Regions from separate parts of the Pseudoalteromonas sp. T1lg22 genome, predicted to be linked through region 1. Evidence: predicted binding sites of a transcription regulator. Region 1 holds the regulator's gene; each other region holds the start of a gene.
What was found. The regulator sigma-54, encoded in region 1, starts transcription at its own class of promoters, with help from an activator protein. The targets are predictions, from matches to a motif close to GTTGGCACGNNNNTNGNNT.
Positions count from the first base shown of each region.

Region 2: glnA (glutamate--ammonia ligase) is a predicted target of sigma-54. The motif match lies at 1,117-1,135, and genes of this name have one in related genera.
Region 3: C2M24_RS04885 (nitric-oxide reductase large subunit) is a predicted target of sigma-54. The motif match lies at 1,053-1,071, and genes of this name have one in related genera.
Region 4: C2M24_RS02605 (P-II family nitrogen regulator) is a predicted target of sigma-54. The motif match lies at 1,053-1,071, and genes of this name have one in related genera.

Region 1 covers NZ_PQBY01000016.1:279,795-282,001, forward strand. Annotated here, with positions in the region: gene lptB (LPS export ABC transporter ATP-binding protein) at 1-184, shown strand, start outside; gene C2M24_RS10960 (RNA polymerase factor sigma-54) at 250-1,698, shown strand; gene hpf (ribosome hibernation promoting factor) at 1,724-2,011, shown strand; partial or broken gene ptsN (PTS IIA-like nitrogen regulatory protein PtsN) at 2,013-2,207, shown strand, end outside.
Region 2 covers NZ_PQBY01000006.1:579,589-581,795, forward strand. Annotated here, with positions in the region: gene typA (translational GTPase TypA) at 1-706, opposite strand, end outside; gene glnA (glutamate--ammonia ligase) at 1,193-2,207, shown strand, end outside.
Region 3 covers NZ_PQBY01000006.1:574,606-576,812, forward strand. Annotated here, with positions in the region: gene C2M24_RS04885 (nitric-oxide reductase large subunit) at 1-967, opposite strand, end outside; gene C2M24_RS04890 (Rrf2 family transcriptional regulator) at 1,212-1,664, shown strand; gene C2M24_RS04895 (NnrS family protein) at 1,685-2,207, shown strand, end outside.
Region 4 covers NZ_PQBY01000006.1:82,845-85,051, forward strand. Annotated here, with positions in the region: gene C2M24_RS02600 (ammonium transporter) at 1-655, opposite strand, end outside; gene C2M24_RS02605 (P-II family nitrogen regulator) at 667-1,005, opposite strand; gene C2M24_RS02610 (dTDP-4-dehydrorhamnose reductase family protein) at 1,404-2,207, shown strand, end outside.

The sequences.
Region 1 (2,207 bases):
ACACCTCCGCAACCGTGGTATTGGCGTTCTTATTACCGATCACAATGTGCGCGAAACATTAGACGTATGTGAAACTGCCTATATCGTCTCCCATGGCGAGCTAATCGCATCTGGAACTCCCCAACAGGTATTAGCAGATCAAACAGTACGCGATGTGTATTTAGGTGAGCAGTTTAGACTTTAATCACAAAAGGATTGTTAGAGTACATGAGGCAATCATTACAGCTGCGTCTAGGCCAGCAATTAACAATGACCCCACAATTGCAGCAGGCTATCCGCCTGTTGCAGCTCAGTACTTTGGATCTCCAACAAGAAATTCAAGAAGCGCTTGATGCCAACCCCTTGCTCGAAATCGAAGAAGAGCATTACGGCGATAGTGACCTGCCACGCGATAAAAATTCGGCGGCCGACAGCGATAGCGACATTCAAAGCAATAACAGCACAAGCAATCAGGACGAAGTTGAAAGCGGCGACGCCCTTAACAATGACTCGATCAGCGATGAGCTGCCTATGGATGTATCCTGGGACGAGTACATCAGTGCCGCCCCGGTTGCATCTGGGCCCATGCCCGATGACGAGTCTATTTACCAAGGCGAAACCACAGAAACCCTGCACGATTACCTTATGTGGCAATTACGCCTCACCCCGTTTAGCGCCATAGATGAAGCCATTGCCACCGCGATTATCGAAGCCATCGACGACAACGGCTTACTTACCGTTAGCACCGAGGACTTGCTCGAAAGCATCAACCATGATGAGCTGGAAGAAGAGATTGAACTCGACGAAATAGAGGCCGTGCTTAAGCGAGTTCAAATGTTTGATCCCATTGGTATTGGCGCCCGCTCACTACAAGAGTGCTTGTTGATCCAGCTCAAGCAATTTTCGCCTCAAACCCCTTGGCTTAACGAGACGAAAGAGGTAGTTTGTAATTATATTGATTTGCTTGGTAACCGTGACTACCGCACCTTAATGAAAAAGACTAAGCTTAAAGAAGCCCAGTTGAAAGAGGTGATGACACTGATACACAGCCTGAATCCCAAGCCCGCAGCGACCATAGTGCGCGAAGAGTCGGAGTATGTGATCCCGGATGTATCGGTGAAGAAGGTCAAGGGTCGCTGGAAGGTGGAATTAAACCCCGACAGCATGCCGAAGATACGTGTCAACGATCACTACGCATCCCTGGGTCGCAACTGCAAATCACAAAGTGACAGCCAATTTATTCGCTCTCACTTGCAAGAGGCAAAATGGTTTATAAAGAGCCTGGAGCAACGCAATGACACCTTACTTAAAGTAACTAATTGCATTGTTCAGCAACAACAGGCATTCTTTGAACATGGCGAAGAAGCAATGAAGCCAATGGTCCTTAACGACGTTGCAGAAATGGTGGAAATGCACGAGTCAACAATCTCTCGTGTTACCACACAAAAATACATGCACACGCCACGTGGGATCTTTGAGTTAAAGTACTTTTTCTCCAGCCATGTGAATACCGAGAATGGAGGTGAATGCTCATCCACAGCGATTAGAGCATTGATCAAAAAGCTAGTAGCCGCGGAAAATCCTGTAAAACCGTTAAGCGATAGCAAGATTACCGACATACTAGCAGAGCAAGGAATCAAAGTGGCTCGACGAACGATTGCAAAATATCGTGAATCGTTGGCCATACCACCGTCAAATCAACGTAAAAGCTTGATATAGACGTTAGACAAGAAGGAAAATGCTTATGCAATTAAATCTTACCGGTCGTCATGTAGAAATCACAGACTCTCTTCGCAACTATGTAAATAGTAAATTTGCCAAATTAGAGCGTCACTTTGACCACATTAATAATGTGCATGTTATTCTTGATATCGAGAAACTCACACAAAAAGCAGAAGCAACACTTCATGTAAACGGCGGCGAACTGTTTGCCACCGCAGAGCATCAGGATATGTACGCGGCGATCGATGGCTTAATTGACAAATTAGACCGCCAGGTAATCAAACATAAAGAGAAATTGTCTCGTCATTAAAATGAGCTTAGATTTACTTTTTTCCAAGGACTGCAGCAAGGCTGCGGTCCTTTTTAATAGCAAAAAAAGAATGTTGGAATACCTCTCTCAGGTAGCACACCAACATATCCCCCACCTCAGTGAGCAAGCCATACTGGATTCCCTTCTGGCTCGTGAAAAGCTTGGCAGCACTGGCATAGGGAAAGGGGTTGCCATT
Region 2 (2,207 bases), on a different contig from region 1:
GGTTCACTTTAACGGTACCGCGCTTGATACGACCAACACCGATTACGCCTACGTATGAGTTGTAATCAAGCTGAGAGATCTGCATCTGCAATGGACCTTCAGGATCAGCATCCGGCGCTTCAACTTCGTTAACGATCGCTTGGAACATAGGTTCCATGTTGTCTGAAGGCTCATCTAAATCTAATGTTGCCCAACCGTTGATAGCTGACGCGTAGATTACTTTGAAGTCTAGCTGTTCGTCAGTTGCACCCAGGTTATCGAATAGATCGAATACTTGGTCCATAACCCAATCAGGACGAGCACCTGGCTTGTCGATTTTGTTGATAACAACGATTGGCTTCAAACCCTGTGCGAACGCTTTCTGCGTAACGAAACGCGTTTGCGGCATAGGACCTTCTTGAGCATCTACAAGAAGAAGTACTGAATCAGCCATCGATAGAACGCGCTCTACTTCACCACCGAAGTCGGCGTGTCCTGGAGTATCTACGATGTTGATGTGGTAATCGTTCCAGTTGATTGCCGTATTTTTAGCTAAGATGGTAATTCCACGCTCTTTTTCAATGTCGTTAGAATCCATCACTCGCTCTTCGTTACCACCGCGAGTTTGCAGTGTGCCCGATTGCTCAAGCAATTTATCAACCAGAGTCGTTTTACCATGGTCAACGTGCGCGATGATCGCGATATTTCTTAACTTTTCGATGCTCATATATCTACTTAAGAGGCAAGCCTCATTGTTCCTAGAGGATCCACGCTCGGCAAACAACTACCTGCGTTGGGTTTAAAAGGGCGCGTATTATCCCTTATAACGTCACTAGATGAAAGTTTATCCAACATTATTTTTCTGTGACTGTGACCTAATTGTCATAACGCACCGTTAGTATGGATAAAAATCAACCACAGAAAAATCTTAGCAGGTATTTTTCAGCTAACCTATTGCACCTTGCACAAGGTAAGCGCTTTAATCTAAAGCAAGCCTTGAGTGAGCCGTAAACCATGGCTTAAAAAAGGGCAAAACAAATGCACCAAAGCAAGGCAAATGCGCACCAAAAGGGTGCGTAATAGCTTTATTGAAATAACAAGTTTAATTAAAACCCTTTACAAACATACAGTTAAATAGTTGGCACGATTTAAGCTTATGAGTGCACAATTGCAGTAACATGCAGCACACAAAATATTCCTAGTTGGAGGACACATGTCACATACGGTTTTAACTTTTATTAAAGAAAATGACGTTAAGTTCGTAGATTTACGCTTTACCGATACCAAGGGTAAAGAGCAGCACCTTTCTATCCCACATCACCAAGCAAACGAAGACTTCTTCGAAGAAGGTAAGATGTTCGATGGTTCTTCAATCGCTGGTTGGAAAGGCATTAATGAATCTGACATGGTACTTCTACCAGACGTAAACAGCGCCAAGCTTGACCCGTTTGCTGAAGAAACCACACTGATTGTACGTTGTGACGTAGTTGAACCTTCAACACTACAAGGTTATGAGCGTGATCCTCGCTCTGTTGCTAAGCGCGCCGAAGAGTACATGCGCTCTACTGGTATCGCCGACACAGTTCTATTCGGTCCAGAGCCTGAGTTCTTCCTATTTGACGATGTTAAGTACAAAACCGATATGTCTGGTTCTATGTACAAGATCGATGCCGAAGAAGCGTCTTGGAACTCAGACCGCGACTATGAAGGCGGTAACACTGGCCACCGTCCTGGCGTAAAAGGCGGTTACTTCCCGGTTGCGCCTGTTGATTCATCACAGGATTGGCGTAGTGCAACCTGCTTGGTACTAGAAGAGCTAGGCCATGTAGTAGAAGCACACCACCACGAAGTAGCCACTGCCGGTCAAAACGAGATTGCCACTCGCTTTAATACCATGGTTACCAAAGCCGATGAAATCCAAGAGATGAAGTATGTTATCCACAACATGGCTCACCTTTATGGTAAAACGGCTACCTTTATGCCTAAGCCTCTAGTTGGCGACAACGGCTCAGGTATGCACTGTCACCAATCACTAGCTAAAGATGGCAAGAACCTTTTCGCTGGTGACAAGTACGGCGGTCTTTCAGAAGACGCGCTTTACTACATCGGTGGTATCATCAAGCACGCTAAAGCGATCAATGCCTTCACCAACCCGGCAACTAACTCTTACAAGCGTCTAGTTCCTGGCTTCGAAGCACCGGTAATGCTTGCTTACTCGGCACGTAACC
Region 3 (2,207 bases), on a different contig from region 1:
ATGGGAACCATTGTGATGTTTCAATGCCATAAAAGCCCTGCCCTTCGACCGTGTAGTGTGCCGTAAAGCCACCCAGTAAGACCTGGAAAGTAAATAAGGACACCACCAGAAATAGATACTTACCCAAAGCTTTTTGCGATGCTGTTAGGGAAAATGATGCTATGGGGTCTTGCTTAGGCGGAGTCGGTGCTTCTTCATCTTTATGCAGGAAGGACCAGGCCCAAACGAGCGCTCCAACACCGGCGATCAGCAAGATAACGCTAACAATCGACCACACCAAGTTTTCCGCAGTGGGTTCATTATCGATCAGCGGCTCATGAGGCCAGTTATTGGTATAAGTAGACGAACCATCGGGGCGCTCTGTGGCCGCAGCCCAAGCCGTCCAAAAGAAGAACTCGGTGAGTTTTTCGCGACGCTCTGCACTGGGCAAAGTGTTTTCTTTCATCGCATAATGTTTACGGGTTTGCTGTAATAACGGGTCGCTACCGAACAGCGCATGGTAATAAGCCGCCGTTTGCTCAATGGCAGCCAGGCGACGGGAAGACAGAGTGACCGTACCCGTATTTTGATCATAGGTATTGGTCCTGTACTCTTTTTTAAGTGCCCAGAGTAAAGGCTGTTGTAGCTCTTCAGACAGGTCATCAAAGCTTACTCCATGTGCCTCTTGAGCAGCAATATCCAGCCACTGGACGAGTTCACGATGCAGCCAATCGGCGGTCCAATCTGGCGCCTGATAGGCACCATGCCCCCAAATTGAGCCGAGTTGCATCCCCCCGACCGACTGCCAGGCCGTTTGCCCATCTAAAATCGCATCCTTAGAGGTGTAAACCTGACCATCCTGACTAACAAACTGCTCGGCAATAGGCGGCGCAACACGATAAACCTCACGACCAAAATAGCCGAGAATGGCGAAAGTAACGGCGAGCACCCCAAGCAGCGTCCACCACAGTTTTTTATATTCTCTCATCGTCTTTCTTCCTTAAACCCTTGTGAATAAGGTCTTGTTTTCAAAGTTAATTCGGTTAGCGAATAAAAGAGCTGCAACCCTGGGTATAGGGTCGACGGGCCAACTCAGATAAGCTTCCAACGGAACCTCAATAACATGCATTCAAAATGAATCTTCAGAAAGTTTACACATCACAAGCAAAGATGTAAAATAAATACATGTTTAAATATCATCAAAGGCGCTTTGACGCTAAGGTCTTTCGTTAATGAATATCACCCGCTTTACCGATTATTCGCTGCGCACCCTGATCTATGCAGCCTTGCATCAGGACGAGACACTCACCATACAGGCGGTGGCCGATAAGTATCAGATCTCCAAAAACCACCTGATGAAGGTGGTGCAGGTGCTGAGTAATAAGGATTACCTCACTGCCACCCGAGGTAAAAATGGCGGTATTCGCCTTAGCCGCGATCCGGCGCAAATCAATATAGGCGAACTGGTGCGCCTGCATGAGCAGGACTCGACCCTGGTAGAGTGTTTTGGCGCAGATAATCACTGCGTGATCTCTCCCGCCTGCCAGCTTAAGGGGATTTTGGCGCAGGCCATGGAGTGCTTTTTTGCCCATTTAGATAATTTCACCCTGGCCGATTTGGTGAATGCGAACACGGATTCAGAGCTCAAGCAGTTACTACAGATAAGCGAACCATCTAAATTTTGAGATAACAAAGAGAGGATGTCATGGCCGTGTTACTACCCAGTGGACAAATTGCAGAACCCGATGAAAAGGCCCGTGGTTGGGCCTTTATGCGCTTAGCGTTTCGACCTCTATTTTGGCTTGGCGCCCTGTTTGGCATGCTCAGCATAATCACCTGGAGCCTTACCTATACGGGTCACCTAGCGTTTTCACCTTATGGCGGCGGCTATTTCTGGCATACCCATGAAATGCTGTTTGGCTTTGCCGTGGCCATTATGTCGGGCTTTTTATTGACCGCGGTGCAGAATTGGACCGGAGTGCCCAGCATTAAGGGCAAGCCCTTGGCAGCCCTGGTGTTACTCTGGTTAAGTGCGCGAATACTGATGGCCCTGCCCGGTTCATGGGTCCCCAGCGCCCTAGTGATTGCCGTGGATATCGCCTTTCTACCCGCCGCGGCACTGTGTTTTGCCTTACCCATTATCAAGGCTCAGCTAGTGCGCAACCTGTTTTTTGTGCCCCTGTTACTGGTGATGGCGGCTCTTAACCTGTTAATGCACTTATCCCAGC
Region 4 (2,207 bases), on a different contig from region 1:
ACCAGCCCATCCATAGGATAAAGGTACCCAAGGTCGCAAGCGGCAGGTTAGAACCGGGAATCGGATAGATTTCACCATGCTTGCCATATTTGCCACGACGCGCCCCCAGCAGCAAGACCCCAGCCAAGGCTGCAGCGGCACCGGCGCCATGCACTATGCCCGAACCGGCAAAGTCGACAAAACCCATGGCCGACAGAAAACCGCCGCCCCAGGTCCAGTAGCCCTCAATGGGATATAGCAGGCCGGTCATGACCACACAAAAGATCAAAAAAGCCCAGAGTTTCATGCGCTCGGCTACGGCACCGGAGACAATGGACATGGCCGTAGCCACAAAAACCACTTGGAAGAAGAAATCAGACTCCAGCGCATGATCGGCGTCACTGGCCTGAGTGCCAATCAAGGAGCCAAAGCTGGGCACAAAACCGCCCTCGCTGTTACCCACATACATGATGTTGTAACCAACCAGCAAAAACATGGTACAGGCAATGGCATAAAGGGCGACGTTCTTGGTCAGGATCTCTGTGGTGTTCTTCGAACGCACCAAGCCGGCTTCCAGCATGGCAAAGCCCGCCGCCATCCACATAACCAGCACGCCGGAGATCAAAAAGTAAAAGGTGTTCAATGAGAATTGTAATTCAACTATGGTGTTTTCCATGACTGCGCCCCCTAAATCGCTTCTTCATCAAGCTCACCCGTTCGGATGCGCACGATTTGCTCAAGATCGAAAACAAATATCTTGCCGTCGCCTATTTTGCCGCTGTTGGCAACCCGGGTGATCAGCTCTACTACTCGCTCCACATTGTCGCTACGCGTGGCAATCTCGATTTTAATTTTGGGAATAAAGTCCACCCTGTACTCGGCACCTCGGTAGAGTTCGGTATGCCCGCGCTGGCGGCCAAAGCCCTTAACATCCACTACCGTCATTCCCTCTATTCCCAGCTCTGCTAACGCTTCTCGCACTTCATCGAGCTTAAATGGCTTGATGATGGCACTGATCATTTTCATATGGCCCCCTCGTAGGCAATTCGGTTTATTATTCTTCCATCAGATAAAATCAATCTTTGTGCCAAAATATTTTCTCTTTAATTAACAGTAAGATAACTTTTGATGCGCACAAAAAACGCACCAACTTGGTGCGTTAAAAGGGGGTTTTTGCCAAAGCTGTGCAAGGCACAAGGCCACAGCCCGTTTACTATGAAGCAATGAGAATAAGCATGGCTGCTTTTCCAGCCTCAAACGCCGGCAGCAACACACAATAGGCTTGAGCGCCGCCAACCGCGAGTCAGCTTAACTAGTTAACTTTCAACGTAAACATACGCATTTTTAGACCATAATGGACACTTTGACTTTACCCTTCACCACAGTTAGGCTGCCGCTTTCCCCTGCCGTTAGAGAGCAAAGTTATGGCTAAAATCATCGTCTCCGGTGCCACCGGGCTGCTGGGCCGTGCCCTTTTTACGCACCTAACCCCCACTCATCAGGTAACAGGCTTGGGTTTTTCCCGCGCACAGGCACCCATTGTCAAAGTAGATCTGTTTGATAAAGAGGCCATCAGCACCCTGTTCGCAACGCATCAACCGGACTTTTTTATTCACAGCGCCGCCGAGCGCAATCCGGACAAGTTCGATAATGACCCCGAGCAGAGCATCCAATTTAACTGCGCGGTCACCGAGCATATTGCCAAGTGCTGTGAGCAGTTCACTTGTAAGCTGATTTTTATTAGCACCGATTATGTCTTCGATGGCCGCAACCCGCCCTATGCTGAGGACGCCGAGGTAAACCCGTTAAATCTTTACGGCCAATCCAAGGCGCGCAGCGAAGCCGTATTGCAAGCGCACTACCCGAGCGCGGCCATTGTTCGCATTCCCGTGCTCTACGGTGAAGTTGGTTATCTCGGTGAGTCGGCGGTAACCGTCATTGCCGAGCAACTGCAAAACGGCGTCACCCACTTCGATAATGAATGTCAGCGCTTTCCCACCGACACCGCAGATATCGCCAATGCCTTGGCTGGCGCCATAACCACCTTGGGCTCTGAGCTAGAAGGGATCTATCACCTCAGTGCCCAGGAGCGCTTAACCAAGCTGGATATGGCCAAAGCCATGGCGCCGCTTTTGGACCTGGACGCAAACACCTTGAGCCCAGCCCCCGTAGCAGCCGCTAACAATGCCGCCACGCGCCCCTTGAATTGCGCCCTTAAAGACACGCGA